4 regions of the Streptomyces sp. NPDC046712 genome follow, and region 3 is predicted to be linked to each of the others. Evidence: riboswitches for the same ligand, from Rfam matches in the RefSeq annotation. Region 3 holds a riboswitch; each other region holds the start of a gene.
The links. A riboswitch is a leader RNA that binds a small molecule or an ion and turns the genes downstream of it on or off. The one in region 3 is predicted to bind cyclic di-AMP.
Positions count from the first base shown of each region.

Region 1: it holds a riboswitch for cyclic di-AMP, as region 3 does, so the genes downstream of both, ABZ939_RS14275 (transglycosylase family protein) here and ABZ939_RS09720 (LysM peptidoglycan-binding domain-containing M23 family metallopeptidase) in region 3, are expected to answer to the same signal.
Region 2: it holds a riboswitch for cyclic di-AMP, as region 3 does, so the genes downstream of both, ABZ939_RS23685 (C40 family peptidase) here and ABZ939_RS09720 (LysM peptidoglycan-binding domain-containing M23 family metallopeptidase) in region 3, are expected to answer to the same signal.
Region 4: it holds a riboswitch for cyclic di-AMP, as region 3 does, so the genes downstream of both, ABZ939_RS06535 (M23 family metallopeptidase) here and ABZ939_RS09720 (LysM peptidoglycan-binding domain-containing M23 family metallopeptidase) in region 3, are expected to answer to the same signal.

Region 1 covers NZ_JBEYYW010000009.1:60,166-67,450, reverse strand. The annotation lists gene ABZ939_RS14290 (globin domain-containing protein) at 1-416, opposite strand, end outside; gene ABZ939_RS14285 (cytochrome P450) at 546-1,787, shown strand; gene ABZ939_RS14280 (transglycosylase family protein) at 1,967-2,890, shown strand; cyclic di-AMP (ydaO/yuaA leader) riboswitch at 3,150-3,324, shown strand; gene ABZ939_RS14275 (transglycosylase family protein) at 3,328-4,017, shown strand; gene eno (phosphopyruvate hydratase) at 4,352-5,638, shown strand; gene ABZ939_RS14265 (septum formation initiator family protein) at 5,736-6,209, shown strand; gene ABZ939_RS14260 (DUF501 domain-containing protein) at 6,337-6,876, shown strand; gene ABZ939_RS14255 (Ppx/GppA phosphatase family protein) at 6,873-7,285, shown strand, end outside.
Region 2 covers NZ_JBEYYW010000018.1:162,637-169,921, forward strand. The annotation lists gene ABZ939_RS23675 (ATP-dependent Clp protease proteolytic subunit) at 1-456, shown strand, start outside; gene ABZ939_RS23680 (hypothetical protein) at 464-769, shown strand; cyclic di-AMP (ydaO/yuaA leader) riboswitch at 1,084-1,281, shown strand; gene ABZ939_RS23685 (C40 family peptidase) at 1,285-1,758, shown strand; gene ABZ939_RS23690 (LysE family translocator) at 1,831-2,460, opposite strand; gene ABZ939_RS23695 (LysR family transcriptional regulator) at 2,533-3,441, shown strand; gene ABZ939_RS23700 (ATP-binding protein) at 3,444-3,872, opposite strand; gene ABZ939_RS23705 (8-amino-7-oxononanoate synthase) at 4,031-5,197, opposite strand; gene bioB (biotin synthase BioB) at 5,342-6,586, shown strand; gene ABZ939_RS23715 (adenosylmethionine--8-amino-7-oxononanoate transaminase) at 6,579-7,285, shown strand, end outside.
Region 3 covers NZ_JBEYYW010000005.1:267,852-275,136, forward strand. The annotation lists gene hpnH (adenosyl-hopene transferase HpnH) at 1-54, shown strand, start outside; gene dxs (1-deoxy-D-xylulose-5-phosphate synthase) at 136-2,016, shown strand; gene ABZ939_RS09700 (aspartate aminotransferase family protein) at 2,013-3,398, shown strand; gene ABZ939_RS09705 (XRE family transcriptional regulator) at 3,474-4,103, shown strand; gene ABZ939_RS09710 (DUF6126 family protein) at 4,124-4,279, shown strand; gene ABZ939_RS09715 (tyrosine-protein phosphatase) at 4,295-5,107, opposite strand; cyclic di-AMP (ydaO/yuaA leader) riboswitch at 5,458-5,646, shown strand; gene ABZ939_RS09720 (LysM peptidoglycan-binding domain-containing M23 family metallopeptidase) at 5,651-6,634, shown strand; gene ABZ939_RS09725 (SGNH/GDSL hydrolase family protein) at 6,823-7,285, shown strand, end outside.
Region 4 covers NZ_JBEYYW010000003.1:422,194-429,478, reverse strand. The annotation lists gene trmB (tRNA (guanosine(46)-N7)-methyltransferase TrmB) at 1-712, shown strand, start outside; gene ABZ939_RS06540 (PrsW family intramembrane metalloprotease) at 757-2,064, shown strand; gene ABZ939_RS06535 (M23 family metallopeptidase) at 2,132-3,223, opposite strand; cyclic di-AMP (ydaO/yuaA leader) riboswitch at 3,235-3,382, opposite strand; gene ABZ939_RS06530 (PP2C family protein-serine/threonine phosphatase) at 3,595-4,743, opposite strand; gene ABZ939_RS06525 (MFS transporter) at 4,996-6,210, opposite strand; gene ABZ939_RS06520 (PLP-dependent cysteine synthase family protein) at 6,207-7,232, opposite strand.

The DNA.
Region 1 (7,285 bases), on a different contig from region 3:
GCCGGCTCCCCGTCCGCCGCCGCCTCCTCGGCGCCCCGGATCATCAGCTCGGCTACGTACCCGTACGCCTCGGTCCACGCCTTCTCGGCCTCGATGTTCCAGGCGGCCCCGGCGGCGTGCGCGAAGGCGGCGGTGAGGCTGGCCCCGACGGCGGCGTAGAGGGCGGGCGCGGCCAGGAACTTGCGGTGGTCGCGGCCCAGATGGGCGAGGTACGCCGGCAGCCGGGGGTCCTCCAGGTGGGTCACGACATGGGTGAGCGCGGCGAAGAGCCGGTCGCGCTGGGGTCGCATGTCCTCGGGGAAGAGCTCGCGGACGCCCGGGTTGTGCCAGAAGAGATGGGAGTAGAAGAAGGTGACGGCGTGTTCGGCCCGTCTCTCGACGACGGCGAACGTGCTTCTGAGCAACTGGGCATCCACGCGGATGAATCTAGGTCACGCGTCTTCACAGGACGATCACATCGCCGGACCCGAGGACGTCCCGAGCCGCCCCGAGCCGTGCCCGGCCGTCGGGAAGCCGGCGCGATGGCGACCTTGTACCGTCTCAGGGTGAGCACGCCCCCCGCCCCCGAGCTCTTCACCTGGGAGTTCGCGACCGATCCGTACCCCGCCTACGCCTGGCTGCGCGAGCACGCGCCCGTCCACCGGGCGAAGCTGCCCAGCGGGGTCGAGGCCTGGCTGGTGACGCGGTACGCCGACGCCCGGCAGGCCCTCGCCGACCAGCGTCTGTCGAAGAACCCGGCGCACCACGACGAGCCCGCGCACGCCAAGGGGAAGACGGGGATCCCGGGGGAGCGCAAGGCCGAGCTGATGACACATCTGCTCAACATCGACCCGCCGGACCACACCCGGCTGCGGCGGCTGGTGTCGAAGGCGTTCACCCCGCGCCGGGTCGCCGAGTTCGCACCGCGGGTGCAGGAGCTGACGGACCGGCTGATCGACTCCTTCGCGGAGAAGGGGGAGGCCGACCTCATCCACGAGTTCGCCTTCCCGCTGCCCATCTACGCGATCTGCGACCTGCTCGGCGTTCCCCGCGAGGACCAGGACGACTTCCGGGACTGGGCCGGGATGATGATCCGGCACGGCGGAGGGCCGCGCGGCGGGGTGGCGCGGTCGGTCAAGAAGATGCGCGGCTATCTCGCGGAGCTGATCCACCGCAAGCGGCTCGACCCGGGCGACGATCTGATCTCCGGGCTCATCAAGGCGTCCGACCACGGCGAGCACCTCACCGAGAACGAGGCCGCCGCGATGGCGTTCATCCTTCTCTTCGCGGGGTTCGAGACCACCGTCAACCTCATCGGCAACGGCGTGTACGCCCTGCTGCGCAACCCGGGCGAGCGCGCGCGTCTCCAGGCCTCGCTCGCGGCGGGGGAGCGGGGTCTGCTGGAGACCGGGGTCGAGGAGCTGCTGCGTTACGACGGGCCGGTGGAGCTGGCGACCTGGCGGTACGCCATGGAGCCGCTGACCATCGGCGGGCAGGAGATCCCGGCGGGCGACCCGGTCCTCGTCGTGCTCGCCGCCGCCGACCGTGACCCGGCACGCTTCGACGAGCCGGACACCCTCGATCTGTCGCGGCGTGACAACCAGCACCTGGGGTACGGGCACGGCATCCACTACTGCATCGGCGCCCCGCTCGCCCGACTCGAGGGACAGATCGCGCTCGCGACGCTGCTGACTCGCCTGCCGGACCTCCGACTTGCCGCCGATCCTGCCGATCTGCGCTGGCGCGGCGGGCTCATCATGCGTGGATTGCGCACGCTTCCTGTCGAGTTCGCACCACTTGCGCGCTGACGGTCCGTCAAGACTGTGACTTTTACGTGATCTCCGCTGCATCGACTTGTGACTGACGTTCGAATGCCGCTACGTTCACCGTCACCTCAGCAGTCACGCGAAAGGCACCCCGCATGCGCTCCGGGAACGGACGACACCGCAGACCCCGCCAGGCCCCCGCCATCGTTGTCGCCGCAGGCGTGACGGGATCGGCCCTCGCGCTGCCGCTGCTCGCGGCCGGCTCCGCCTCCGCGGCCGACGCCGCCACCTGGGACCGGGTCGCCGAGTGCGAGTCGGGCGGTCTGTGGAGCGCCCACTTCGGCAACGGGCTCTACGGCGGGCTCCAGTTCACCCAGGAGACCTGGGAGGCGTACGGCGGCCTGGTGTACGCGACCAGCGCGGACCTCGCCAGCCGCGCCCAGCAGATCGCGGTGGCCGAGACGGCGCTCGCCGGGGGATCCACCCAGTGGGCCACCTGCGCCCCGATCGCCGGACTGACGAACGACGGCGCCGCACCCGGCGTCGACCCGGGCCCGGCCGTCACGCCGGCGGAGCCCACGGGTCCCGTCGCGGAGTCGAACCGCACGGCGGGCCTTCCGCCCACCTCGGCGGCCACCACCCCCGAGACGGCCGGCCCCGAGACCACCGCGCCCGTGACTCCGGCCCCTGACGCCACCACGGAGACGCCCGCCACGTCCACCACGCCCTCCGCGCCCGCGACCCCGGGCACCGGCAAGCATCGCGGTGACGCGGCCCCGGAGGAGACAGTCAATCCGGACAAGGATGGCGAAACGGGTCGCCATGCCGCGCCGACTGACGCGCCGACAAGCGGCGCGACGCCCGGTACGGATGTCATCAATCCGGACGTTGCGGACGGAACGGGCTCCGAGGGCGGCAAGGGCGTCGAGAACACCAAGGACGTTACGGACATCAAGGGCAAGTCCGGCGAATACACCGTGCAGCCGGGTGACAACCTCACCGAGATTGCTCGGGAGAACGAACTCCCGGGTGGCTGGGGCGCCCTCTACGACGCCAACCGCTCCACGGTGGGCGCCGATCCGGACCTCATCCTCCCTGGCCAGAGCCTCGACCTGACGATCGATCTGCCTGGAGCGACGGGTTAGTTCGGGACTGTATGTCCGGTTCTGAGCAAGTGAGACATGGGTCTCTTTGTCTCAACTGGCGTGTCGCGTCCGCAAACTTTGCTTCCGTCACCTCTCACCTGCGTAAACACCCTTCGTCCCGAAGCAAGTACGGGCGATTTTTCCTCAATGGACGTCTTTGAACTTCGGAGAGGTCTGTGTCTACGGTCGTCACCGCTCGCCACCGCGGGCCCCGTCGACCGGTACGCCGAATCCTGCCGTCGGCCGATGGGAACAGTCGTCGCGTCATGCGCCGAAGGCAGGAGCGGGGGACCCAAGGTAAGTGCCGCCCCCGGCCGTTGAGACAGACGGCCACGGAGCGGCTTGGGGTGAAGCCGCGCGCTAGGTCGCGCGGCCGGGCAACTCACATGGCCCGAACCCGACAGCTCACCTCGTAGGCGTCGGTGAGGAGAAGTCCCATGCTGTTTTCCGCCAAGGGCAAACACCGTCGTCCCTCCAAGGCCGCCCGCGCCGTCGCCCTCGCCGGTGTCGCCGGTGTCGCCGTCGCCGCCCCGCTGATGACCGCCGGGTCCGCCTCGGCCGCCACCGCCTCCGAGTGGGACGCCGTCGCCCAGTGCGAGTCCGGCGGCAACTGGTCCATCAACACCGGCAACGGCTACTACGGCGGCCTGCAGTTCTCCGCCTCCACCTGGGCCGCCTACGGTGGCACCGCGTACGCCGCCACCGCCGACCAGGCCTCGAAGTCGCAGCAGATCGAGATCGCCGAGAAGGTCCTGGCCGGCCAGGGCAAGGGCGCGTGGCCGAGCTGTGGCGTGGGCCTCTCCGGCGCCGCGTACACCGGCGGCACCGCCGAGAGCGCCCCCGCCCCGGAGCGGACGGCCGAGCAGCCGACCACCCGCAGCGAGCAGCGCCCGGCTCCGAAGGTGACGCCCAGGAAGGCCGAGTCGAAGAAGACCGTCACCACCCCGACCGGCAAGAAGGTCAAGAAGGGCGACGGCGAGTACAAGGTCGTCGCCGGCGACACCCTGAGCAAGATCGCCGCCGCCCACGACGTCAAGGGTGGCTGGGAGAAGCTCTTCCAGCTCAACAAGGACGTCGTCGAGGACGCCGACCTGATCTACCCGGGCCAGCAGCTTCACCTGAAGTGAGCCCGGCGGTTCGCGTGAGTCCGGCGGCTCACGCGGCCCCTACGACCCTCCCGCGGTGACCACCCCGGCCCGTCGCGCCCCTTCCCCCGTGCGCGACGGGCCGGGGTTTCCGCGTTACCGGGCCGGGGCCGGGTGCAGTGGGGCGGGGTTTCTCGCGTTACCGGAGGGTAGCTTCGGGGTCATTCGTCCCCTGATGCATGCCCTTGGGTCCTTTTTCGTCCCAGGGGGCGGGCGCCCGGCTGGCTGGAGCCCCGGAGCCGGTTAGGCTCTTGTCGCAAGGCCAAAGCGACCCTGCACAGCTTGCGTCACATCTAGCGTCACATCCCAGAAGGAGATGCTCGTGCCGTCCATCGACGTCGTCGTAGCCCGGGAAATCCTGGACTCCCGAGGCAACCCCACGGTCGAGGTCGAGGTCGGCCTCGACGACGGCAGCACCGGCCGTGCTGCCGTTCCGTCCGGTGCCTCCACCGGTGCGTTCGAGGCCATTGAGCTCCGTGACGGAGACAAGAACCGCTACCAGGGCAAGGGCGTCGAGAAGGCCGTCCTCGCCGTGATCGAGCAGATCGGCCCGGAGCTCGTCGGCTACGACGCCACCGAGCAGCGCCTGATCGACCAGGCCATGTTCGACCTGGACGCCACCGACAACAAGGCCTCGCTCGGCGCCAACGCCATCCTCGGCGTCTCCCTCGCCGTCGCGCACGCCGCGTCCGAGGCCTCCGACCTTCCGCTCTTCCGCTACCTGGGCGGCCCGAACGCGCACCTGCTGCCCGTTCCGATGATGAACATCCTGAACGGCGGCTCGCACGCCGACTCCAACGTGGACATCCAGGAGTTCATGATCGCGCCGATCGGCGCGGAGTCCTTCTCCGAGGCCCTGCGCTGGGGCACCGAGGTCTACCACACCCTCAAGTCCGTCCTGAAGACCAAGGGCCTGTCCACCGGTCTCGGCGACGAGGGCGGCTTCGCCCCGAACCTCGGCTCCAACCGCGAGGCGCTCGACCTCATCCTCGAGGCCATCAAGCAGGCCGGCTACGTCCCGGGCAAGGACATCGCGCTGGCGCTCGACGTCGCCGCGTCCGAGTTCTACAAGGACGGCTCGTACGAGTTCGAGGGCAAGTCCCGCTCGGCCGCCGAGATGACGGACTACTACGCCGAGCTCGTCGACGCGTACCCGCTGGTCTCCATCGAGGACCCGCTGTTCGAGGACGACTGGGCCGGCTGGAAGGCCATCACCGACAAGCTCGGCGCCAAGGTGCAGCTCGTCGGCGACGACCTGTTCGTCACCAACCCGGAGCGCCTGGCCCGCGGCATCGATGAGGGCACCGCCAACGCCCTGCTCGTCAAGGTCAACCAGATCGGTTCGCTGACCGAGACCCTGGACGCCGTCGAGCTGGCCCAGCGCAACGGTTTCAAGTGCATGATGTCCCACCGCTCCGGCGAGACCGAGGACGTCACCATCGCCGACCTCGCCGTCGCCACCAACTGCGGCCAGATCAAGACCGGCGCCCCGGCCCGCTCCGAGCGCGTCGCCAAGTACAACCAGCTGCTGCGCATCGAGGAGATCCTCGACGACGCCGCGGTCTACGCCGGCCGCAGCGCCTTCCCGCGCTTCAAGGGCTGACACCGGCTCAGGGGCCGACAGCCCCGTCGTACATACGTCCCCGCACTCGGTCCCGTACCGTGTGCGGGGACGCACGTATGCAGGGGAGGCGGAACACATGGCCGCGAAGGACCGGGACCGGTTCTCGACCGCGACCCGGATCAGGCTGATCGGTGAGCAGACCGCCGCCCGTGTCTACCGCTCCCAGACCCGCCGTCAGGCCCGCCGCTCGCGGCTCACCGGCCGCGCGGCCTTCCTCGCCCTGGTGGTCTGCTCGCTGGTGGTGGCGCTCGCCTACCCCATGCGGCAGTACGTCTCCCAGCGCGGCGAGATCGCCGAACAGGAGCGCCAGGCCGCCGAGGCCGCCGCCCGGGTCGAGGAGCTGCGGGACGAGAAGGCCCGCCTCCAGGACCCGGCCTACGTCCGCCGCCTCGCCCGCGAGCACCTGCACTACGTGGTGCCCGGCGAGACCGCCTTCACCGTGAACGACCCCGAGGCCGAGCGCGCCCGCCGCGACGAACAGGGCGCGGCCGACCGCCCCTGGTACTCCGACCTCTGGGACGGCGTCGACAACGCCGACGCACGCCGCTAGCTGCTTGACGAGAGATGATGGTTCCGGCCCACCGGGCCCCCGGGCCCATCGCGGGCCGGTCCGTCGCACGCGACCGGAGCGGCCCGCCCGGAAGCAGACCGCCCCCGACGAGAAGACAGACGCAGGCATGGAAACGCCCCCTCCGCAGACCGCACGCACCGAGCCCACCGACGCGGACGTCGCCGCCTTCGAGGCACAGCTCGGCCGCCCGCCCCGGGGCCTGCGTGCCATCGCGCACCGTTGCCCCTGCGGCAACCCGGACGTCGTCGAGACCGCGCCGCGGCTCCCGGACGGCACCCCGTTCCCCACCACGTACTACCTGACCTGTCCCCGCGCGGCCTCCGCGATCGGCACGCTCGAGGCCAACGGGGTCATGAAGGAGATGCAGGCCCGGCTCGGCACCGACCCGGAGCTGGCCGCCGCCTACCGGGCCGCGCACGAGGACTACATCGCCCGCCGTGACGCCATCGAGGTCCTGGAGGGCTTCCCGAGCGCCGGCGGAATGCCGGACCGGGTCAAGTGCCTGCACGTTCTCGTCGGTCACTCGCTGGCCGCGGGACCCGGCGTGAACCCGCTGGGCGACGAGGCCCTCGCGATGCTGCCCGAGTGGTGGGCCAAGGGCCCGTGCGTCACGCCGGGCACGGAAGAGAAGGAGTCCGCCGAATGACCCGGGTCGCGGGCATCGACTGCGGGACGAACTCCATCCGCCTCCTCGTCGCCGACGTCCACCCGGAAACGGGCGAGCTGATCGAGCTGGACCGGCGGATGACGATCGTCCGGCTCGGGCAGGGCGTCGACAAGACCGGCCGGCTCGCGCCCGAGGCGCTGGAGCGGACCTTCGCGGCCTGCCGCGAGTACGCGGCCGTCATCAAGGAGCTGGGCGCCGAGAAGCTGCGCTTCGTGGCCACCTCCGCCTCCCGCGACGCCGAGAACCGCGACGAGTTCGTGGCCGGTGTGCTGGACATCCTGGGCGTCGAGCCCGAGGTGATCTCCGGCGACCAGGAGGCCGAGTTCTCCTTCACCGGCGCCACCATGGAGCTGCACGGAACCGAGAAGTACCTCGTCGTGGACATCGG
Region 2 (7,285 bases), on a different contig from region 3:
GCCGACCCGGACCGGGACATCTCGCTCTACATCAACTCCCCCGGCGGTTCGCTCAGCGCCATGTCCGCGATCTACGACACGATGCAGGTCGTCACCTGCGCCGTGGAGACCACCTGCCTCGGCCAGGCGGTCTCCACGGCCGCCGTGCTGCTCGCGGCCGGCGCGCCCGGGAAGCGGCTCGCGCTGCCCGGCGCCCGGGTCGTGCTCCAGCAGCCCACGATGGACGAGCCGTTGCAGGGGCAGCCCAGCGATCTCGACATCCAGGCACGGGAATTGCTCCGGCTGCGCGCGATGATGGCCGGGATGCTGGTCACCCACACCGGCCGGAGCCGTGAGCGGATCGACGCCGACATCGACCGCGTCACGATTCTCGACGCGTCGGCCGCCACGGCGTACGGCCTGGTGGATCACGTGATCCAGAACCGTGGGGCGTCCGGCGGCGCCGGAGCGAGGTGAGCCGGAGATGGTTCCCGAGCTGCCGCCGCTGCCCGCCCTGACGCGCGCCGAGGGTGAGTTCGTCGACGCCTATCTCGAAGTCGTCGACCTTCTTGGACGAATCAATCCATCCAGAACCTTGCATACTTATGGGGCGCTGCGAGCGGCACAGGCCCTGGTGGGGCGGGCGACCGCCCTCCGCGATGCCCTGACGGTCATGCATGTACGCGGCGAGACCGAGGTGCACACGGAGACATTGGCCCGCGCGCTGCGGGTGTTGGACGGAGAGCGCCGCGCGGAGCGGGTCACCGTGCCTGGGACACGAGCGAGTTGACATATCCGCGTGTCGTGTCGAGGTCCACTCGGGGCATCGCGGCCATAGAAATCCTCCCTCGTTCGGCGTAGTCGACGAATCGACATATGTGCGGGGTGGGTTGCGCAGCAGGTGTACGCATCTGGCGGAATCGGGCGTTTCTCCCCTGGTACAAGGCTCGTCGGCCAAACCTCAGAAGATCACGAAACATGTCTGTCCACCCGAATGGATCAGTCGTGAGCAGCCTCACATAACGTCGTTTCAACTCGGATTTCGCCCCGGATGTGAGTCAAGATCCCTCACGACGACAAGCCCCCGCCACCGCGGCGGGGCGGTCCGGGCGGACGCCGAGTCCTGCCGCTGTCCCGGATGTCTGGTCGACAGGAGTGGATCGGCAGGAGTGGAGGACCCAGGCAGTACGGGACGACCGAGCAGTGGGGCCGTTCCTCGGGGTGAAGCCGCAGCCGCGGCCGGGCAACTTCGCCAGTCCGAACCCGACAGGTCATCCTTCACAGGCGGCTGACGAAGGGTTGCGCATGACTGCGCAGATTCATGTCCCGTCCCTGCTGTCCCGGGCCGGAGCCGTCTCGGCTCTCACCCTCGCCGCCGTCGGCGGCACGATGCTGGCACCCGGCGCCACCTCGGAGGCCCAGGCCGCGACCTCGCACGCCGGCAAGGCGCTGAGCATCGCGGCCTCGAAGAAGGGATCGCCCTACAAGTACGGAGCGACCGGACCGACCCGGTTCGACTGCTCGGGGCTCACGCTCTACTCGTACAAGAAGGCGGGCAAGTCGCTGCCCCGTACCGCGCAGCAGCAGTACAACAAGACCCGGCACATCTCCGCGTCCAGCCGGAAGCAGGGGGACCTGGTCTTCTTCCACTCGGGTGGAAGGGTCTACCACGTGGGCATCTACGCCGGGAACAACAAGATCTGGCACTCGCCCAAGCAGGGTTCCTGGGTGAAGCTCGACAAGATCTGGTCGTCGAGGGTCTACTACGGCCGGGTGTGACGACGGCCTGACCCGCTGACGAGTGCCGTCACGGGGGGGTGCGGTGGCGCCGCCGCACCCTCGACACCGGCCTCAGTTCCCCGCGAGGGGAGCCGACAGCAGGGTCAGCCCCAGGGCGGCGAGCGCGCCGCCCGTCACCCCCTGTACGGTCCTGGCCGTCCGCGGACGCCGCAGCCAGTGGCCGAGCCGGTCCACCAGGACCGCCACCAGGGGGAACCACAGCAGGGCCAGCAGCACCACGATCGACGCGAGGAGCAGCGTGCGCGGTACGACCGCGACGCCGTCCGGCACGAACTGCGGCAGCAGAGTCAGGAACAGCACCGGTGCCTTCGGGTTGAGCACATTGGCCAGGAACCCCTGACGCAACGCGCGGGACAGGTTCGCCTCACCGGCGGTGTCGGCCGACGGCTCCCCCGTCGCCCGCAGCGCGCCGCGCAGCGCCTGCACGCCGAGGAAGAGCACGTACGCGCCGCCGGCGATCTGCAGCACCCGGTAGAGCACGGGTACGGCGATCAGTACCGCCGCGAGCCCCGCCACCGCGAGGGCGGTGTGCACCAGGAGCCCGCCCGCCACACCGACGGCGGAGGCCACCCCGGCCCGCCGGGAGGCCAGAGCACTGCGTACGACGACGGTGAAGTCCGCGCCCGGCATGGCCACCATGCCCGCCGCGACCCCGATGAAGGCGATCAGCTGTCCGTCCATGACCCCAGCGTGCCCGCCGCGAGCCTTTAGTGTGTACTGGCAATCTCGTGGGTCTGCCCAAAGGAATGCTTTATGCAGGATCTGGTGCGGCTCGCGGCTCTGGTGGCGGTCGCCGAGGACGGCTCGATCACTCGGGCCGCCGCCCGGCTCGGATACACCCCGCCCGCGCTCTCGCAGCAGCTCGCCAAATTGGAGCGGGAGGCGGGCGCCGCTCTGCTCGTCCGCCATCACCGGGGCGCGCGGCTGACGCCCGCGGGTGAACTGCTCGTCACCCGTGCGCGCCGGGTCCTGGACGAGATGGAGCGGGCGCGTCATGAGCTCGCGCAGCTCAGCGGGCTCTCCGGCGGGCAGCTCCGGGTGGGCACCTTCACCACCGTGGGCATCCATCTGCTGCCGCCGGTCCTGAGTGCGTTCCGGCGGGCCCATCCGGACGTGGAGCTGACGGTCGCCGAGTACGAGCCGCCGGGCGGGGTGGTCGCGGTGGCGGAGGGTGAGGTCGATCTGGCGCTCACCCACACCTACGAGCCCGCCGAGCCCGCCCCGCTGCCGCCGGGGGTCCTGCTGGAGCCCCTGCTGGTCGAGGAGTTGGTCCTGGTCACGGCCCCGGGTCATGTCCTGGCGGAGAGCTCGGGCCGGCTGCCGATCGCGGAGCTCGCCGGTCAGCCGTTGATCAGCAGCGCGCCGGACCATCCGCCGAGGCGGGGTGTGGAGGGTGCTCTCGCCCGGGTCGGCGCGACTCCGTCGGTCGTCTGCCGGACGCCGGGCTACGCGCTGGTGTGCGCGCTGGTCAGCGCGGGACTCGGGGTGGCGGTGGTGCCGGAGATGGTCGCGGCGATGGCGTCGTCCCCACTGGGCGTACGGACGTTGGATCCGACGTCGTTCCGCCGGACGATCTCGGTGGCGCACCGCGGCGAGGAGTCGGGTCCGGCGGCGCGGTCGCTGCGGGCGCTGCTGCGCGGCGGGTTCGCCCGGGGCGCGTGACCCTAGTTCGGGGAGGACGTCCAGGGGAGGTTGATCCAGACCGTCTTGCCGCCCTCGTCGGTCGGGGTGACCGAGAGCCGGCCGCCCGCCTCCGCCGTCAGGAAGCGGATGATGACCATCCCCCGGCCGTTGTCCTGCTGGACCGCCGCCGGCAGCCGCTTGGGCCAGCGGGGGTGGCTGTCGGTGACCCCGATGTGCAGCTGCTCCTCGCGCTCCAGGCGGACGTCGACCGTGAAGGTGGGCGACTGCCCGAAGGTGTGCTGGACGGCGTTGGTGGCCAGTTCCGAGACGATCAGCCGGACCGTGTCGGCGGTGTCGCCGGCCTCCGCGAGCCCCCAGCCGGTCAGGACGTCGGCGACATATCTCCGGGCGGCGGACACCGAGGCGGGATCGCTCGGCAGAGTGACGGTTGCTTCCTGGTGGTCTGCCATGGCGACGCTGTCCCTTTCCCACCGGGCCCGGCCCGGATTGCGCTTCGCGTCAGAGTGCCACCGATCGTGCCGCCCTGTGCGGCCATCCACCAAGATATGTGCATATGTGTCGCCCGAAGCGGTGAACTCTGCTATCAGAGACCGCATTTGGGTCGCGATCAGGGGGCCGATGGTGCAGTGCGCACGATCGTCTCCACCGCCCGGTCGATCTGCGCCTGCGTCAGATCCGCGCGGGCCGTCAGCCGCAGTCGAGAGATGCCGTCCGGGACGGACGGGGGCCGGAAGCAGCCCACCGCGAGGCCCTGTTCGCGGCAGTCGGCCGCCCACCGCAGCGCGGCCTCGGGCGAAGGGGCGCGCACCGAGACGACGGCCGCGTCCGGGCGTACGGCGGTCAGTCCGGCCTCGGTGAGCATCCGGTGCAGCGTGGTGGCGACGGTACGCGCGCGCTCGGCGAGGCCGGGCTCACCGTGGATCATCCGCAGGCTCGCGAGGGCGGCGCCCGCGGCGGCCGGGGCGAGTCCGGTGTCGAAGATGAACGTCCGGGCCGCGTTGACCAGGTGCTCGACGACCCGGGCGGGCCCGAGGACGGCGCCGCCCTGGCTGCCCAGCGACTTGGAGAGGGTGAGGGTGGCGACGACGTCCTCCTCGCCCGCGAGACCCGCGGCGTGCAGGGCGCCCCGGCCGCCGTCGCCGAGTACGCCCAGGCCGTGGGCGTCGTCCACGACGAGCGCGGCACCATGGGCCCGGCAGGCCCCGGCGAGCTCGGTCAGCGGCGCCTTGTCGCCGTCCACGGAGAAGACGGAGTCGGAGACGACGAGGGCCCGGCGGCCCTCGTGGGCCCGCAGGGTCTTGCGTACCGCCTCGGGGTCGCTGTGCGGCACCACTGCCGTCTCGGCGCGCGAGAGCCGGCAGCCGTCGACGATCGAGGCGTGGTTGCCGGCGTCCGAGACGATCAGCGAGTCGCGGCTGCTCAGCGCGGTGAGCGCGGCGAGGTTGGCGGTGTAGCCGGAGGAGAAGACGAGGGCCGCCTCGAATCCGCAGAACTCGGCGAGTTCGCGCTCCAGCCGGGTGTGCAGCCGGGTGGTGCCGGTCACGAGGCGCGATCCGGTGGAGCCTGCGCCCCAGCGCCGTGCCGCCTCGGCCGCCGCCTCTGTGATCTCCGGCCGGCGGGTCAGTCCGAGGTAGTCGTTGCTCGCCAGGTCGAGCAGGTCCGATTCCGCGGCGCGGGGCCTGAGCGTACGGACGAGACCCGCCCGCTCGCGACGGCGCGCCTCGGCGTCGGTCCAGTCGAACGCGGTCCGGCGGGTGTCCTCGTCCCGGTGCATGGGCCAGATCCTTTTGTAGGCAGCGCACAGACCCTAACCGTCCGTGGCCGAGGTCAGGGTGTGGCCATGCACACACCTGAATCCGGCTCGTTTGTTCAGTTCCTCCTTGGCCGCGGGGTGTGCCGTAGGCCAGGATCAGCCCTTATGGACCTGCTGAACACGCTGGTGGACAAGGGGCTGCGGCGCGAGCTGCCGAGCCGTGAAGAAGCGCTCGCCGTGCTGGCGACCTCCGACGACGAACTGCTCGATGTGGTGGCCGCGGCCGGCAAGGTGCGCCGCCGGTGGTTCGGGCGTCGGGTGAAGCTCAACTACCTGGTCAATCTGAAGTCCGGGCTGTGCCCGGAGGACTGCTCGTACTGTTCCCAGCGGCTCGGCTCCACGGCCGGGATCCTGAAGTACACCTGGCTGAAGCCGGACGAGGCGTCCCAGGCGGCCGCCGCCGGTGTCGCGGGCGGTGCGAAGCGGGTGTGCCTCGTGGCGAGCGGCCGCGGTCCGACGGACCGCGACGTGGACCGCGTCGGCAAGACCATCGAGGCGATCAAGGAGCAGAACGAGGGCGTCGAGGTGTGCGCGTGCCTCGGCCTGCTCTCCGACGGGCAGGCGGAGCGGCTGCGCGAGGCCGGCGCCGACGCGTACAACCACAACCTCAACACGTCCGAGGGGACGTACGGGGAGATCACCACCACCCACACCTACGCGGACCGCGTGGACACCGTGCAGAAGGCGCACGCCGCGGGGCTCTCGGCCTGCTCGGGCCTGATCGCGGGCATGGGCGAGAGCGACGAGGACCTCGTCGACGTGGTGTTCGCGCTGCGTGAGCTGGACTCGGACTCGGTGCCGGTGAACTTCCTGATCCCGTTCGAGGGCACGCCGCTGGCGAAGGAGTGGAACCTCACCCCGCAGCGCTGTCTGCGGATCCTGGCGATGGTCCGGTTCGTCTGCCCGGACGTCGAGGTACGGATCGCGGGCGGGCGCGAGGTGCATCTGCGCTCGATGCAGCCGCTCGCGCTGAACATCGCGAACTCGATCTTCCTCGGCGACTACCTGACCAGCGAGGGCCAGGCCGGCAAGGCAGACCTGGACATGATCGCGGACGCGGGCTTCGAGGTGGAGGGCGCGGGCACGACCACGCTCCCCGCGCACCGGGCGGACGCGCTCGCGGCGGCGGGTGCGGGCAGTGGCTGCGGCTCCTCGGCGTCGGCGGGCTGCGGCTCGCACGCCGAGGCGGGCGCGGGCTGTGGCTCGCACGCCGAGGCGGGCGGTGGCTGCGGGCCGTGCGGTGCCGCGGCTCCGGCGGACGAGGCCCCGGCCGAGGTGCCGGAGGCCCGTACCGATCTGGTGGCGGTGCGCCGGCGTGGCGCCGGAACGGACCTCGCGCCGAATGCGTAACGAGGAACTGCTGGCCCTGGACCGGGCGCACGTCTGGCATCCGTACGGCCCCATGCCGGGCCGTGCGGAGCCGCTGGTCGTCGAGTCCGCGTCCGGGGTGCGGCTCAGGCTGGCCGAACCCTCCCACGGGCAGACCGAGTTGATCGACGGCATGTCCTCCTGGTGGTCCGCGATCCACGGCTACAACCACCCCGTGCTCAACGAGGCGGTCCGTGGCCAGCTGGACCGGATGAGCCATGTCATGTTCGGCGGGCTGACCCATGAGCCGGCCGTCCGGCTCGCCGCCCGCCTGGTCGAGATCACCCCCGAACCGCTCCGGCACGTCTTCCTGAGCGACTCGGGCTCGGTCGCCGTCGAGGTCGCGGTGAAGATGTGCCTCCAGCACTGGCGCTCGGTGGGCCGGCCCGGCAAGCAGCGGCTGCTCACCTGGCGCGGCGGCTACCACGGCGACACCTGGCAGCCGATGTCCGTGTGCGACCCCAAGGGCGGGATGCACGAGCTCTGGTCGGGCGTGCTCCAGCGCCAGGTGTTCGTGGACCCGCCGCCCGTCGCGTACGAGGAGTCGTACGCGGAGCTGCTGCGCGAGGCGATCGGGCGGCACGCGGACGAGCTGGCCGCGGTGATCGTGGAGCCGGTGGTGCAGGGCGCGGGCGGCATGCGGTTCCACTCGGCCGAGTACCTGCGGGTGCTCAGGGAGGC
Region 3 (7,285 bases):
CTCAAGGAGTCGCTGCGGGCGGCCCGCGAGACCGTCTCCGGCAACCGGGGGTGAACAGAGGCGCTCGGGGAGCCCTGCCAGGGCTCCCCGAGCGCGCAGCCGGACGCCGGGTCCACGGGCCGAAGGGGGCCGAGCATGACGATTCTGGAGTACATCCGGGGGCCGCGCGACCTCCGGCCGCTCAGCGGAGCCGAACTCGACGAACTGGCCGAGGAGATCAGACAGTTCCTCATCCGAGCCGTCGCCAGGACCGGTGGCCATCTCGGCCCCAACCTCGGCGTGGTGGAGCTGACCCTCGCCCTGCACCGGGTCTTCGACTCGCCCGACGACCGCATCCTCTGGGACACCGGGCACCAGAGCTACGTCCACAAGCTGATCACCGGCCGCCAGGACTTCTCCAAGCTGCGCAGCAAGGGCGGACTCTCCGGCTACCCCTCCCGCGAGGAGTCGGAGCACGACGTCATCGAGAACTCACACGCCTCCACCGTCCTCGGCTGGGCCGACGGTCTGGCCAAGGCCAACGAGGTGTCCGGCCGCCTCGACCACGTGGTCGCCGTCATCGGCGACGGAGCCCTCACGGGCGGCATGGCCTGGGAGGCGCTGAACAACATCGCCGCCGCCAAGGACCGCCCGCTGGTCATCGTCGTCAACGACAACGAGCGCTCCTACGCGCCCACGATCGGCGGCCTCGCCAACCACCTGGCCACGCTCCGTACCACCGACGGCTACGAGCGCTTCCTCGCCTGGGGCAAGGACGTCCTCCAGCACACACCGGTCATCGGACAGCCTCTGTACGGGTCGCTGCACGGCGCCAAGAAGGGGTTCAAGGAAGCGTTCGCGCCCCAGGGCCTCTTCGAGGACCTCGGGCTGAAGTACGTCGGACCCGTCGACGGCCACGACATCGGAGCTGTCGAGTCCGCCCTGACACGCGCCAAGCGCTTCGGCGGCCCGGTGCTCGTCCACTGCCTCACCGAGAAGGGCCGCGGCTACGGCCCGGCGCTGGACGACGAGGCCGACCGTTTCCACGCCGTCGGCGCCATGGACCCGCTCACCTGCGAGCCGCTGACCCCGGCCGGCGGCCCGTCCTGGACCTCCGTCTTCGGTGACGCGATCGCCGAGATCGGGGCCGAGCGGCCGGACGTCGTCGCGATCACCGCCGCCATGCTGCACCCCGTCGGCCTGACGAAGTTCGCCGAGCGCTTCCCCGACCGCGTCTGGGACGTCGGCATCGCCGAGCAGCACGCCGTCGTCTCCGCCGCGGGCCTCGCGGCCGGTGGGCTCCACCCGGTCGTCGCCGTCTACGCGACCTTCCTCAACCGCGCCTTCGACCAGCTGCTCATGGACGTGGCCCTGCACAAGTGCGGTGTCACCTTCGTCCTGGACCGGGCCGGCGTCACCGGCACCGACGGCGCCTCCCACAACGGCATGTGGGACATGTCGATCCTCCAGGTCGTGCCCGGGCTGCGGCTCGCCGCGCCGCGCGACGCCGAGCAGCTGCGGGCCCAGCTGCGCGAGGCCGTCGAGGTCGACGACGCCCCGACCGTGCTGCGGTTCCCCAAGGAGACCGTGGGCGAGCCGGTCCCGGCCGTGGGACGGATCGGCTCCATGGATCTGCTCCTCCCCTCGGCGCCGGACGCGGAGGTGCTGCTGGTCGCCGTCGGCGTGATGGCCGAGGCCTGCCTCCAGGCGGCCGATCTGCTGGCCGGGCGCGGCATCCGGTGCACCGTCGTCGACCCGCGCTGGGTCAAGCCCGTCGACGAGGCCCTCGGCCCGCTCGCCGAGCGGCACCGCCTCGTCGCGGTCGTCGAGGACAACAGCCGCACGGGCGGCGTCGGCGCGGCCGTCGGCCAGGCCCTGCGCGACGCGGGCGTCGACGTACCCCTGCGGACGTACGGGATCCCCGAGCAGTTCCTCGCGCACGCCAAGCGCGGCGAGGTGCTCGCCGATCTGGGGCTCACCCCGGTGGAGATCGCCGGAGACATCAGCGCGGCACTGACCCGGAAGAAGGGGCGATGACCAAGGAGTTCGACCTCGCGGCGCTGCTCGCCGAACGCGGCGCCGAGCGCTACGAGCTGCACAGCCGGTACCTCAACCACCAGCTCCCGCGGATGCTGCACACGATCGGCTTCGACAAGGTCTACGAGCGGGCAGAGGGCGCCCACTTCTGGGACGCCGACGGCGGTGACCACCTCGACATGCTCGCCGGCTTCGGCGTCATGGGGCTCGGCCGGCACCACCCGGTGGTCCGCAAGGCCCTCCACGACGTCCTGGACGCCTCTCTCGCCGACCTCACCCGCTTCGACTGCCAGCCCCTGCCCGGGCTGCTCGCCGAGAAGCTGCTCGCCCACAGCCCGCACCTCGACCGCGTCTTCTTCGGCAACAGCGGTACGGAGGCGGTGGAGACCGCGCTGAAGTTCGCCCGGTACGCCACCGGGAAGCCGAGGGTCCTGTACTGCACCCACGCCTTCCACGGCCTCACCACCGGTTCCCTCTCGGTCAACGGCGAGAACGGCTTCCGGGACGGCTTCGCCCCGCTGCTGCCCGACACCGCGATCGAGCTGGGTGACCTGGACGCCCTGGAGCGGGAGCTCCGCAAGGGGGACGTGGCCGCGTTCGTCGTCGAGCCCATCCAGGGCAAGGGGGTGCACGAGGCGCCGCCCGGCTTCCTGCGCGCCGCCCAGGAGCTGCTGCACGCGCGCGGGGCGCTGCTGATCGCCGACGAGGTGCAGACGGGGCTCGGCAGGACCGGGGACTTCTACGCCTACCAGCACGAGGACGGTGTCGAACCGGACCTGGTCTGTGTCGCCAAGGCGCTCTCCGGCGGCTATGTGCCGGTCGGCGCGACCCTCGGCAAGGACTGGATCTTCAAGAAGGTCTACTCGAGCATGGACCGGGTCCTCGTCCACTCGGCCAGCTTCGGTTCCAACGCACAGGCCATGGCCGCCGGGCTCGCCGTGCTCTCGGTCATGGAGAGCGAGGGGACGGTGGCGCACGTGCGCCGGGTGGGCGGGCTGCTGTCCGCGCGTCTGAAGGAGCTCGTCCCGCGCTACGAGCTGCTGAAGGAGATCCGCGGGCGCGGGCTGATGATCGGGATCGAGTTCGGGCGGCCGTCCTCGCTCGGCCTGCGGAGCCGGTGGACGATGCTGCAGGCCGCCCGCAAGGGGCTCTTCGCCCAGATGGTCGTCGTGCCGCTGCTCCAGCGGCACCGGATCCTCACCCAGGTGTCGGGGGACCATCTGGAGGTGATCAAGCTGATTCCGCCGCTGATCATCGACGACGCGGACGTGGACCGCTTCGTGACCGCGTTCACGGCCGTGATGGACGATGCCCATGGTGGAGGCGGACTGATGTGGGACTTCGGGAAGACGCTGGTCAAGCAGGCGGTGGCGCAGCGCTGAGGGCGTGACGCGGGAGAGTTTTGCCTCTGGGGCAAGAAATTTGCCTCAGAGGAAAGATCCTGGCGGAATGGGGGCATGGAGCACTTCCCCGGGGAGCAGTCCCCGGACCCTGCCGCACCGGACGTCCTGACGGACGTCGCGCCCCAGCTGCGCGCCCTGCGCCGGCGCCGTGGGCTGACCCTGGAGGCCGCGGCCCTGCGGGCCGGTCTCTCCCCGGCGCATCTCTCCCGGCTCGAGACGGGCCGCCGGCAGCCCTCGCTGCCCATGCTGCTCGCCCTGGCCCGTATCTACGGTACGACGGTCTCCGAGCTCCTGGGCGAGGTTCCGCCCGAGCGTGACCCGATCGTCCGGGCGGGCCGGTCCGAGCCCGTCGAGGCCGACGGCTGGATCTACCGCCAGGCCGGCGGCCCCGGCCGCGCCCTGCAGGCGCTTCGTGTCCACGTGCCGTACGCCACCCGGGCCGACATCGTGCGCGTCCATCCCGGGGAGGAGTGGCTCCATGTGCTCGACGGACGGGTGCGGCTCGCGCTCGGCGACGCCGTGCACGTACTCGACCCGGGAGACAGCGCGCACTTCGACTCGCTCACCCCGCACCGCATCGGCGCCGCCGACCGCGACGGGGCCGAGCTGCTCTTCGTCCACACGCTGATGCAGAGCCCCGCCGCCGAGCTGTGCCTCGGTGACGGAGCCCCCCATCTGCGCTGAGCCCTTCGGAAGGGGCAGATATGTCCGAGAAGTCCGCATCGATCACCGGCGAGGAGCGCGGCGAGGGCAAGTTCCCCAAGGGGCTCGTGCTCCGGCTCTTCGCCTATCTGGTGGCCGGGCACCTCTTCGCCGGGTTCCTCTACCTGCTGTTCATGCTCGGCGGGCAGAACCAGTAGCGGAGGGGGGAGGGGTCACCCCACGACGACGAGCCGCTCGCGCAGCCGCTCCCGGGTCTCGGGGCTGATCTTCAGGCCGTCCGAGAGGTAGCTCTCGACCGTGCCCCAGGTCTGCTCCATCGTCTCGAACGCCGCCCGCAGGTACTCCAGACGCGCATCGAAGAGCGGGCTGAGCAGCTCCATCACCTCGGGCGACATGGCGTCCGCGGCGGTGGAGCTGCGGCGCACCTTGTACCGGCGGTGCGGATCGTTCGACTTCACATAGTCGGCCTCGATCGCCTCGCGCTCGACGCCCACCGCGAGCAGCGAGATGGCTATGGACAGTCCGGCCCGGTCCTTGCCCGCCGCGCAGTGCATCAGCGCGGGGATGCTGTCCTCGGCCATCGCGTGCAGGATCCGGCTGTGCTCCGCCGTCCGCTCGACAATCATCTTCCGGTACGAATCGGACATTCGACCGGCCGCCTTGCCGTCACCCAGGGCGGCGCGGAGCTGCTCCAGCTCGCCGGTGCTGACCAGCTTCCAGAACTCCTTGCCGTCGGCCGGGTCGTTGAGCGGGATGTTCACATTCCGTACGCCGGGAAGTTCGACGTCCGCGCCCTCGACCTTCCGGTCCGCGTGATTGCGGAAATCGAAGATCGTGTGCAGCCCGAGGGTGGAGAGGAAGGCCGCGTCCTCCTCGGTGGCGTGCGCGAGGTGGCCGCTGCGGAAGAGGCGTCCGAACCGCACCGAACCACCGTCCACGGTCGGCAGGCCGCCCACGTCCCGGAAGTTGCGTACCCCGGCGAGCTCGGGTTCGGTCGACGGGACCTGCGGCAGCTGCTGCGTCACGAGTGCTCCTGAAGGTTGGCGGGTCGAGATCGGTTCCTGGGGCAATCATCCCGGGTGGGCTCGGCTCCGCATACCCCCGGGGCATGGGAATGGGTGTTCTGTCCGAATTGGGCCCTTAGGTATAACGCGCCCTGTTAATAGGGGAGATGGGCTTCGGTGCGTGAGCAGCGTCATAAAAGTGACGGACCGTGCCTGATCGTTCCGGGCAATCTCCTTACCGGAAAGGGGCATCGAGGTTCCGTCATCCACGGAGGGTGACCGGAATTCGGCGCGAATATCACGGCCGTGAATGCGAATGAAAAATGGCGGCTTGTTCGCCTCGACCCCGCTCGTCTACGGTCACCGTCAATCCGGTCGGACCGCCGAATCCTGCCACCGTCCGGAATCCGCACCCACCCACGTATGGCAGGAGCGGGGGACCCAGGTAAGTACGCCGAACCGGTAGATCCGGACGGCTCGGGGTGAAGTCGCGTGAGAACGCGGCCGGACATCTCCAGTCCGAACCCGACAGCTCACCTCGCAGGCGACGGAGAGGAATTCGCCATGCCCGCGAAGGGTAAGCATCGCCGTCCCAAGGTCAACCCGATCACGCGCGGATTCGTCGCCGCCGGCGCCGGTGGCGCCGTCGTCGCCCTGCCGCTCCTCGGTGCGACCGGAGCCCACGCCGCCGACAAGGGCGCCCCGGTCGTGACGCCCGAGCAGGCCGTTGCCGCCGTCGCCGCGGCTCCGGCCGCCGCCCCTGCCGCCGCGCCCGCCGCGAAGCCGAAGACGTACTCCGTCGTCCCCGGTGACTACCTGTCCAAGATCGCGGCCGAGCATCACCTGGCCGGCGGTTGGAAGAAGCTCTACGAGGACAACCGTCAGGTCGTCGGCGAGAACCCCTCGCTGATCTTCCCCGGCATGAAGCTCACCCTCGGCGCCAAGTCGACCGCCAAGGCGACCCCGAAGGCCACGGCCCCCAAGGCCGCCCCCAAGGCCGCCCCGAAGGCCGCGCCCAAGGCCGCTCCGAAGAAGGCCGAGAAGTCCTCCGCCAGTGCCGCCGAGTCGCGCAGCTCGCGCTCCACCGAGCGCAGCACGGTGGAATCCGCCCCCGCGCAGGCCGCCCCCGCGCAGGCCTCGTCCTCCGGCTGGGTCGCCCCTGTCGGCGGCGGTGTCTCCACCCCGTACCGCGCCTCCGGCTCCATGTGGTCCTCCGGTTACCACACCGGCGTCGACTTCATCGCCTCCTCCGGCACCTCGGTCAAGGCCGTCGGCGCGGGCACGGTCCACTCCGCCGGGTGGAGCGGCGCGTACGGCAACGAGGTCGTCATCCAGCACGCCGACGGCACGTACTCCCAGTACGCCCACCTCTCCTCCCTCTCCGTCTCCGCCGGTCAGACCGTCTCCGGCGGTCAGCAGATCGGCCTCTCCGGCTCGACCGGCAACTCCAGCGGTCCGCACCTGCACTTCGAGATCCGCACCGGACCGAGCTACGGCTCGGACATCGACCCGCTGGCCTACCTGCGCTCGCACGGCGTCGGCATCTGACGCACGCTCAGCACCCCGAAGGGGCCCGGCACCTGTGCCGGGCCCCTTCGGGCTTTCCGTATTCCGGCTTGGCAGAATCTTGAACGGTGGCGTATCTCACCAGGCGTCAACCCCTCCTTACGGTCGCGTAGGTCACACATGTAAGGGAAAGATGAGCTCCCGTGGCAGACGATTCGAGATCAAGAGACATGCACGTATTCGGGTCGTACGCGGCGATCGGTGACAGCTTCACCGAGGGCGTCGGAGACCCGGGGCCCGACGGGAAGTTCCTCGGCTGGGCGGACCGCTTCGCGGTGCTGCTCGCCGACCAGCTGCCGGAGCACGACGCATTCCGTTACGCCAACCTGGCCGTACGCGGCCGCCTCCTCGACCAGATCGTGGAGGAACAGGTGCCCCGCGCGAAGGAACTCGCCCCCGACCTGGTGAGCTTCTGCGCGGGCGGCAACGACATCATCCGCCCCGGCAGCGACCCCGACGACGTCGCCGAGCGCTTCGAGCGGGCCGTCGCCGAGCTGACCTCGGCCGTCGGCACGGTCATGGTGACGACCGGCTTCGACACCCGCGACGTACCCGTGCTGCGCCACCTGCGCGGCAAGATCGCCACCTACACGGCCCATGTCCGGGCCATCGCGGACCGCTACGGCTGCCCGG
Region 4 (7,285 bases), on a different contig from region 3:
CGCGGGGGAAGGGCCCCTGCCCGATCCCGCCGGCTCGCACCACGAGCGGCGCATCCGCAGCTTCCAGCCCCGTCGCAGCCGCGTCACCGCCGGTCAGGCCGAGGCGATGCTCAAGCGCTGGCCCGACTGGGGCCTGGACATCGACGGCAAGCGGGTCCTCGATCTGACCGAGATGTTCGACGGTCTGCCCGTCGTCCTGGAGATCGGCTTCGGCATGGGCGAGGCCACCGCCCAGATGGCCGCCGCCGACCCCGGTACCGGCATCCTCGCCGTGGACGTGCACACCCCCGGCCAGGGCAACCTCCTCGGTCTCGCCGACCGGAACGGCCTGGAGAACGTCCGGGTCGCCAACGGCGACGCGATCATCCTGCTCCGCGAGATGCTCGCCGCCGACTCCCTCGACGGCTGCCGCGTCTACTTCCCGGACCCCTGGCCCAAGAAGCGTCACAACAAGCGGCGCCTCATCCAGCCCGAGTTCCTCACCCTGCTCGCGACCCGGATGAAGCCCGGTGCCGTGCTGCACTGCGCCACCGACTGGGAGGAGTACGCCGAGCAGATGCTCGAGGTCCTCTCCGCCCACCCCGACTTCGAGAACACCCAGGCCGACGGCGGCTACGCGCCCCGCCCCGCCTTCCGTCCCCTCACCCGCTTCGAGGGGCAGGGCCTCGACAAGGGCCACGTCGTGCACGACCTGCTTTTCCACAGGAAATAGAACTTGCTCGCGGGGTGTCAGTGCACCTCGTTAGGGTCACTCACGTGTCGAACCACGTGCCCGTCCCTGCCCGGGACACCGAGGAGCCGGCCTTCCCGGCCGTCCCGGACCGCGCCCAATGGCGCTACCGGCCCCGTCGCGCCTTCTGGCGCAGCAAGGTGGTCCGGATCGTCGCCGTGGCCGCCGTGCTCACGCTCTGCGCGCTGGTGATCCTGGCGATGGTGCGGGAGCAGACCGGCACCGAGGGCTTCCTCGTCGGTCTCGGCCTGGCCGTCCTGCCCGTCCCTCTCCTCGTGGCCGCCTTCCGCTGGCTCGACCGCGTCGAACCCGGCCCCTGGCGGAACCTGATCTTCGCGTTCTGCTGGGGCGCCTTCGCCGCCGCGCTCGTCGCGATCCTCGCGAACTCCTTCGCCGTCCGCTGGATAGCGACCGCCACGGCCGACCCGACCTCCGCCGACACCCTCGGCGCCACGGTCGTGGCGCCGGTCGTGGAGGAGAGCGCCAAGGCGGCCGCCGTGCTGCTGATCTTCCTGCTCCGCCGCCGTGAGTTCACCGGTCTCGTCGACGGCGTCGTGATCGCCGGCCTCACCGCCAGCGGTTTCGCCTTCACCGAGAACATCCTCTATCTCGGCCGGGCCTTCGGCGAGGACCAGGAGATCGGCACGTCCGGCATCGGTTCGGTGACCGCCGGGACCTTCTTCGTACGGATCGTGATGTCGCCGTTCGCCCATCCGCTCTTCACGGTGCTCACCGGCCTCGGCTTCGGCTTCGCGGCCCTCGCCACCCGGCGTCAGCGCGTGCGGCGCGTCCTGCTCCCGGTGACCGGCCTCGTCCTCGCGATGGGCGTGCACGCCCTGTGGAACAGCTCGGCGTCGATCCTGGGGCCGTTGGGCTTCTTCGCCGTGTACGGGATGTTCATGGTGCCCGCCTTCGGTCTGCTGACCTGGCTGGCGATATGGAGCAGACAGCGGGAGCTGCGCACGATATCCGGGCAGCTCCCGGCCTACGCGGCGGCGGGCTGGCTCTCCCCGGCCGAGCCGCTCGCGCTGTCCTCGATGCGGGCCCGTTCCCTCGCCCGTGACTTCGCCCGTCGCACGTACGGCCTGCCGGCCGCCACCGCGGTCGGGGAGTACGAGGCGTTCGCGACGACCCTCGCCTTCCTGCGCCACCGTGCCCAGCGCGGCGCGGCCGGCCCGGACTTCACTGCCCGCGAGCAGGAGCTGCTCCACCACCTCTGGCAGCGCAAGGCGGTCGCCTCTCCCGCGTTGACGTATGCGGCGCGGGCGACCGGCCAGGTCTGGGCGCCGCCGCAGTACCTGGACTACGGCGGCTACAACCCGTACCGCAGTTAGGGCCTGTCCGGCGGATCAGGGGTCGGACAGGCCCTGGGCGGAGCCGGCGCGTGATCGCGTCGGAGACTCAGACCGACAGGCCCTTGTCGCGCAGCCAGGCGGCCGGGTCGATGCCGTCGCCGCCCGCGGTGTGGACCTCCAGGTGCAGGTGCGGGCCGGTCACGTTGCCGGTCGCACCCACGCGGCCGATCGTCTCGCCGGTGCCCACGGACTGGCCCACGTTCACCGTCATCGAGGACAGGTGCGCGTACCAGACCTCCGAACCGTCCTCCAGCTCCAGGACGATCCGGTAGCCGTAGGAGCCGGACCAGCCCGCCGACTTGATCGTGCCGCCGTGCACCGCCTTGACCGGGGTGCCGGTGGGCGCCGCGAAGTCGAGGCCGGTGTGGTAGCCGGAGGACCACATGGAGCCGGACTGGCCGTACGTGGAGGTGAGGGTGTACGAGGAGGTGGGCAGGGAGTAGCTCGCCGCGAGCTTGGCCAGGCGCTCCGCCTCGGCCTTGGCGGCCGCTTCCTCCTCCGCCTTCTGCTTCGCCTCGGCCGCCGCCTTCTCGGCCGCTTCGACCTTCGCCGCCGCCTCGGCCGCGGCCTTCTCGGCGGCCAGCTTCTCCGCCTCGGCCTTCTCGGCGGCGTCGGCGGAGGCCTGCTGCTGCTCGGCCTGCTGGAGGATGCGCGCGCGCAGCGCCTCGCCGGCGTCGGCGGTGGACTCGGACGCGGAGCCGCCGTCGGTCTTCGCCGCCGCGTCGGCGGGGAGGGCGAGGGAGGCGGTGAGCGGCTGCGGGTTGTTCGTCCCGGAACCCGTGCCGTTCGCGTCCTCGTCCCCGTCGGAGATGAACTCGCCGACGCCCGGGAGGTCGGAGGCGTCCGGCAGGTTCAGGTCCGGGAGCGAGATGGAGACCGGGGGCTTCTCCTTGGCGGTGGCCATGCCACCCGCGCCGACCGCCGCGATGACACCGACGCCGAGGACGGTGGAGGAGCGGGCGAAGCCGGAGCGCTGCTTCACGACCCGGTGGCGGCCACCGGAGCGGGCCTGCTGACGGAGGGAGTCCTCGGTGGGGTTCCACTCCCCCCAGGTCGTGGCGTCGTCGTCCGAACCGGCGGCACCCGAGGCACCGAACGCATCGAAGTGGGCTTCGGGGGCAGGGGTGTTGGACGCCACGGAGGCGTACTCCTTTCCTTCCTTCTCGCCTACCGGGTTAGCTGACGGGTTCGGAGCAGGAAGGTCTCCTACGGGCGCTGTCGCACAGGTGCGAAAGTGCCCGATTCACCCCAAGTGGTGGTTCCCCGGTTCCTTTTCAGGATTCGGCGCGTGCGCACGGTGCCGTCTCTTACGACGGCTGGGACGACCGCGCTGCGTTATCGAACGTTAATAGACACGGGGGCCGGATTCCAAGCTGTTCTGGTTGATCATTCACGAGATTGAGCTGGTACAGCCCGATTTGATCCCGCTTCAGCAAGAGCCCGCCGCAGGGCAGGGAATCTGACGATGTATCAATTGTTATCGCAGCGGTACCTCTCCACTACGGATGGTCACGGAACCACCGGCATCGTCCGCCGCCGCTCCGGCTGCCCCGCCGCCGGACGGCTCACCGCGAGCAGCGCCATGTCGTCCGTCGAACCCCCGCCCGTGTACCGGCGGACGTCGTCCACGATCGCGTCGAGCAGCTCCTCGGGCCCCGGGAAGATCCGCCCGGAGAGCCGCTCGGCGGGATCGTAGAAGGCCCCCTCGGCATCGCGGGCTTCGGAGAGCCCGTCGGTGTAGAGCAGCAGCGTCGTGCCCGGCGGGTACGGGGTCTCGTCGGCCCGGTCCGGCCACGCGGCCAGCTCGCCCATGCCCAGGGGCAGCGCCGCCTCGCTCGGCTCCAGAAGCGCCAGACTCCCGTCCGCGTACAGCAGCAACGGCTCGGGATGACCGCGGTTCACCACCCGTACGAGACCGGCGCCGCGCGGGATCTCGGCCAGGACGGCGGTGGTGAACCCCTCGAAGGCGTCCAGGCCGTCGCGCCGGGTCCCCTCCCGGGCCAGAGCCCGCTCCAGACGCTGCGCGACGCCCTCCAGCGTCGCCTCCTGCTCGGCCGCCTCCCGGAAGGCGCCGATGACGACGGCGACGGCCTCGACCGCGTCGAGCCCCTTGCCCCGGACGTCGCCGACCACGAGCCGTACCCCGTACGGCGTGTCCTGGACGGCGAAGAGGTCGCCGCCGATGAACGCGTCCGCCTGCGCGGCCTCGTAGCGGGCCGCGACCTGCAGCCCGCCGATCCGCTCGGCGGGCGTGGGCAGGACCGCCTTCTGGGCGGTCGCCGCGATCACGCGGGCGGAGGCGAGCCGCTCGCCGCTGCGCCGCACGACCCGGTTGACGAGCAGGGCGAGCGCCGAGACCGTGAAGACGGTCAGGCTCTCGGTGAGCGCCGGGATCTCGTCGACGGTGTGGTTGTAGATGTGCAGGCCCACGCTGGCGAGGACGGCCGCGATGCCGGTGAGCAGGGTGGTCAGCATCGAGAAGAACGGGGCGGCGATGAGCGGCGCGGCCGAGAACATCGGCGAAGCCGTGTAGGCCGCCGGCGTGGAGAGGTCGAAGACGATGCCGCCCACGATGACCAACGGCGGCAGGGCGCGGACGAACCGGCGGGCACGCTCGGCGCGGGGGCGCGGGTTCTTGGTTTCCCCGTTTCCCGCCACCTGCTGCCCCACCTGTGCTCTCCTGCCCGGTCCGGCCACGGCGACGGACGGTACCGCGCCCTCCCCAGGGTGGCGGGAGCCGCGCCGCGTGGCGACCCCCGCTCGGCCAAGTGGGCGACACCCGCCCGCCCCCACACAGTCGGCCGCCACCCCGCCCGGTCAGCGCCACCCCGCACCGTCAGCCGCCACCCCGCCCGGTCAGACGCCGGACCCGCCCGGTCAGCCGCGGCCCCAGGCGCCGGACCCGCCCGGTCAGCCGCCCGCGCCCAGCCGTCCGCCCCGCGCCAGCAGCCGGACCGCGCCCGCGCACACCAGCCCGACCCCGCACAGCACCAGCCACGGCGTCGCCGACCACCCCGTCATATCGAGCAGCACGCCCGTCCCCAGGTTCCCGAGCGTGATCCCGATCCCGCACACGGTGTTGTAGAGCCCGTAGTGCGTGGCCACCCACCGCCCGCCCGACAGCGCGACGACCGTGTCCATCTCGTACGGGTACAGAACCGCGTTCGCGACCGCCAGGACCGCCGAGCACAGCAGCAGGCCCACGACCCCGGGCACGGCCGGCGGCAGCAGGAAGGCCCCGCCCATCAGCACCAGGCCGAGGACCAGACACCGCTCCCGGCTCAGCCGCCGCTTGCACCAGGCCGTGATCCGCAGCTGGCCCGCCAGCGCCACGAGCGCGGAGACCACGAACAGCGCGGTCGTCGCCGCCGTGCTGTCCGCGGCCAGCGGCAGCGCCAGATAGACCTGGAAGGACAGGACGTACGAGCCGGTCATCGCCAGCGAGAAGAGCCAGAACGTGCGGTTGGTCAGCACCGTACGGAACTGCCCCCGCTCCTCCACCTCCCCGTCCTCGTCGGACGCCTTCCCCCGTACCGGCAGGTGCCGCAGCTGCACCAGCGTCAGTACGGCGAACAGCACCGCCGCCACCACACACGTCAGCCGGAACGACACCCCCGTCAGCGCCACCCCCACCAGCGGCCCGAGCAGGATCCCGGCCTGGTAGTACGTGTTGAACAGCGCGAACGCCTCCACGCGCCGCTCCCCCGCCTCCGCCGCGAGGTACGCCCGCACGGCCGGGTTGAACAACGCCCCCGCCAGACCCGTCGCCACCGAGGCGGCGATCAGCACCGGCAGCGACTGGGCGAACGCGAGCGCCCCGAAGCCCGCCGTCCGCAGCGCGCAGCCCGCGACGATCAGCGGCTTGAAGCCGAGCCGGTCGGCGAGCGCCCCGCCGACCAGGAACATGCCCTGCTGCGAGAGGTTCCGTACGCCGAGGACGAGCCCGACGGCCCAGGCCGCCATGGAGAGCCCGTCCGAGAGATGCGCGGCGAGGTACGGCATCAGCATGTAGAAGCCGAGGTTGATGGTCAGCTGGTTGAGGAAGAGCAGCCGTACCGCCGGTTCGAAGGTGCGGCTCTGCCGCCAGATCCCGTCCTTGGCGGGGGCCGACGCCTGAGTGCTCATCGGACCCGCTCCAGGACGCGGCGGGTCCAGCCGTCGACCTTCGCCTCTCCCTCGTACGCAGCGGGCTCCTCGCGCGGCGGAGCGTCGAGCAGTCCGTGCGCCGCGCAGAACTCGTCGCTGAAGACCGTGTCGAAGTACCGCTGCGGCCCGTCAGGGAAGACGGCCGCGATCCGCGTCCCGCGTGGCCGGGTGCGGGCCAGCCACCCGGCCACCAGCGCGACCGCGCCCACGCTCCAGCCGCCCGTGGCGAACTGACGCGACGCCAGCCGTCGGGCGGCCCGGACCGCGTCCGCCGGCCCGACCCAGTGGATCTCGTCGAAGGCCGCGTGGTCGACGTTGCCGGGATGGATGGAGGAGCCGAGCCCGCGCATCAGCCGCTCGCCGGCCGGCAGACCGAAGACGGTGGAGTGGACACTGTCCACGCCGACCAGCTCCAGGGCGGGGCTGGACGTGGCCCGCAGCGCCCGGGAGATGCCCGCGGAGTGCCCGCCGGTCCCCACCGCGCAGACCAGGACGTCGATCCGGTCGAGCTGCGCGGACAGCTCGGCGGCGAGCCCTCCGTACGCCTCGGGGTTGTCGGGGTTGCCGTACTGGTTCGGCCACCACGCTCCGTCGAGGCTCGTCAGCAGCTCGGCCACGCGGTCCATGCGGGCCTGCTGCCAGCCGCCCTGCGGGCTCGGCTCCGGCACGACGTGCACCCGGGCGCCGTGGGCGACGAGCATCCGCTCGACGATCGGTTCGAGACCGGGGTCGGTGACGACATGGACGGGGTGGCCGTGCAGCACTCCGGCCAGCGCGAGGCCGAGGCCGAGCGTGCCGGAGGTCGACTCGACGATGGGCGCGCCGGGCCGCAACTCTCCGCGGCGGCGTGCCTGTTCGACCATGTGCAGGGCGGCACGGTCCTTGATGCCGCCGAAATTGAAGCCTTCGAGTTTGGCCCAGTAGCCGTCGTCCATCCACAGCACCGGGGTGTTGCCGACGGTCTGCGCGGCGACGGACAGCAGGTTGTTCGTCAGGGGCATCGGAGATACGTCCTTGAAGTGGTACGCCGAAAGGGAGCCTGGTCGTGTCGTGC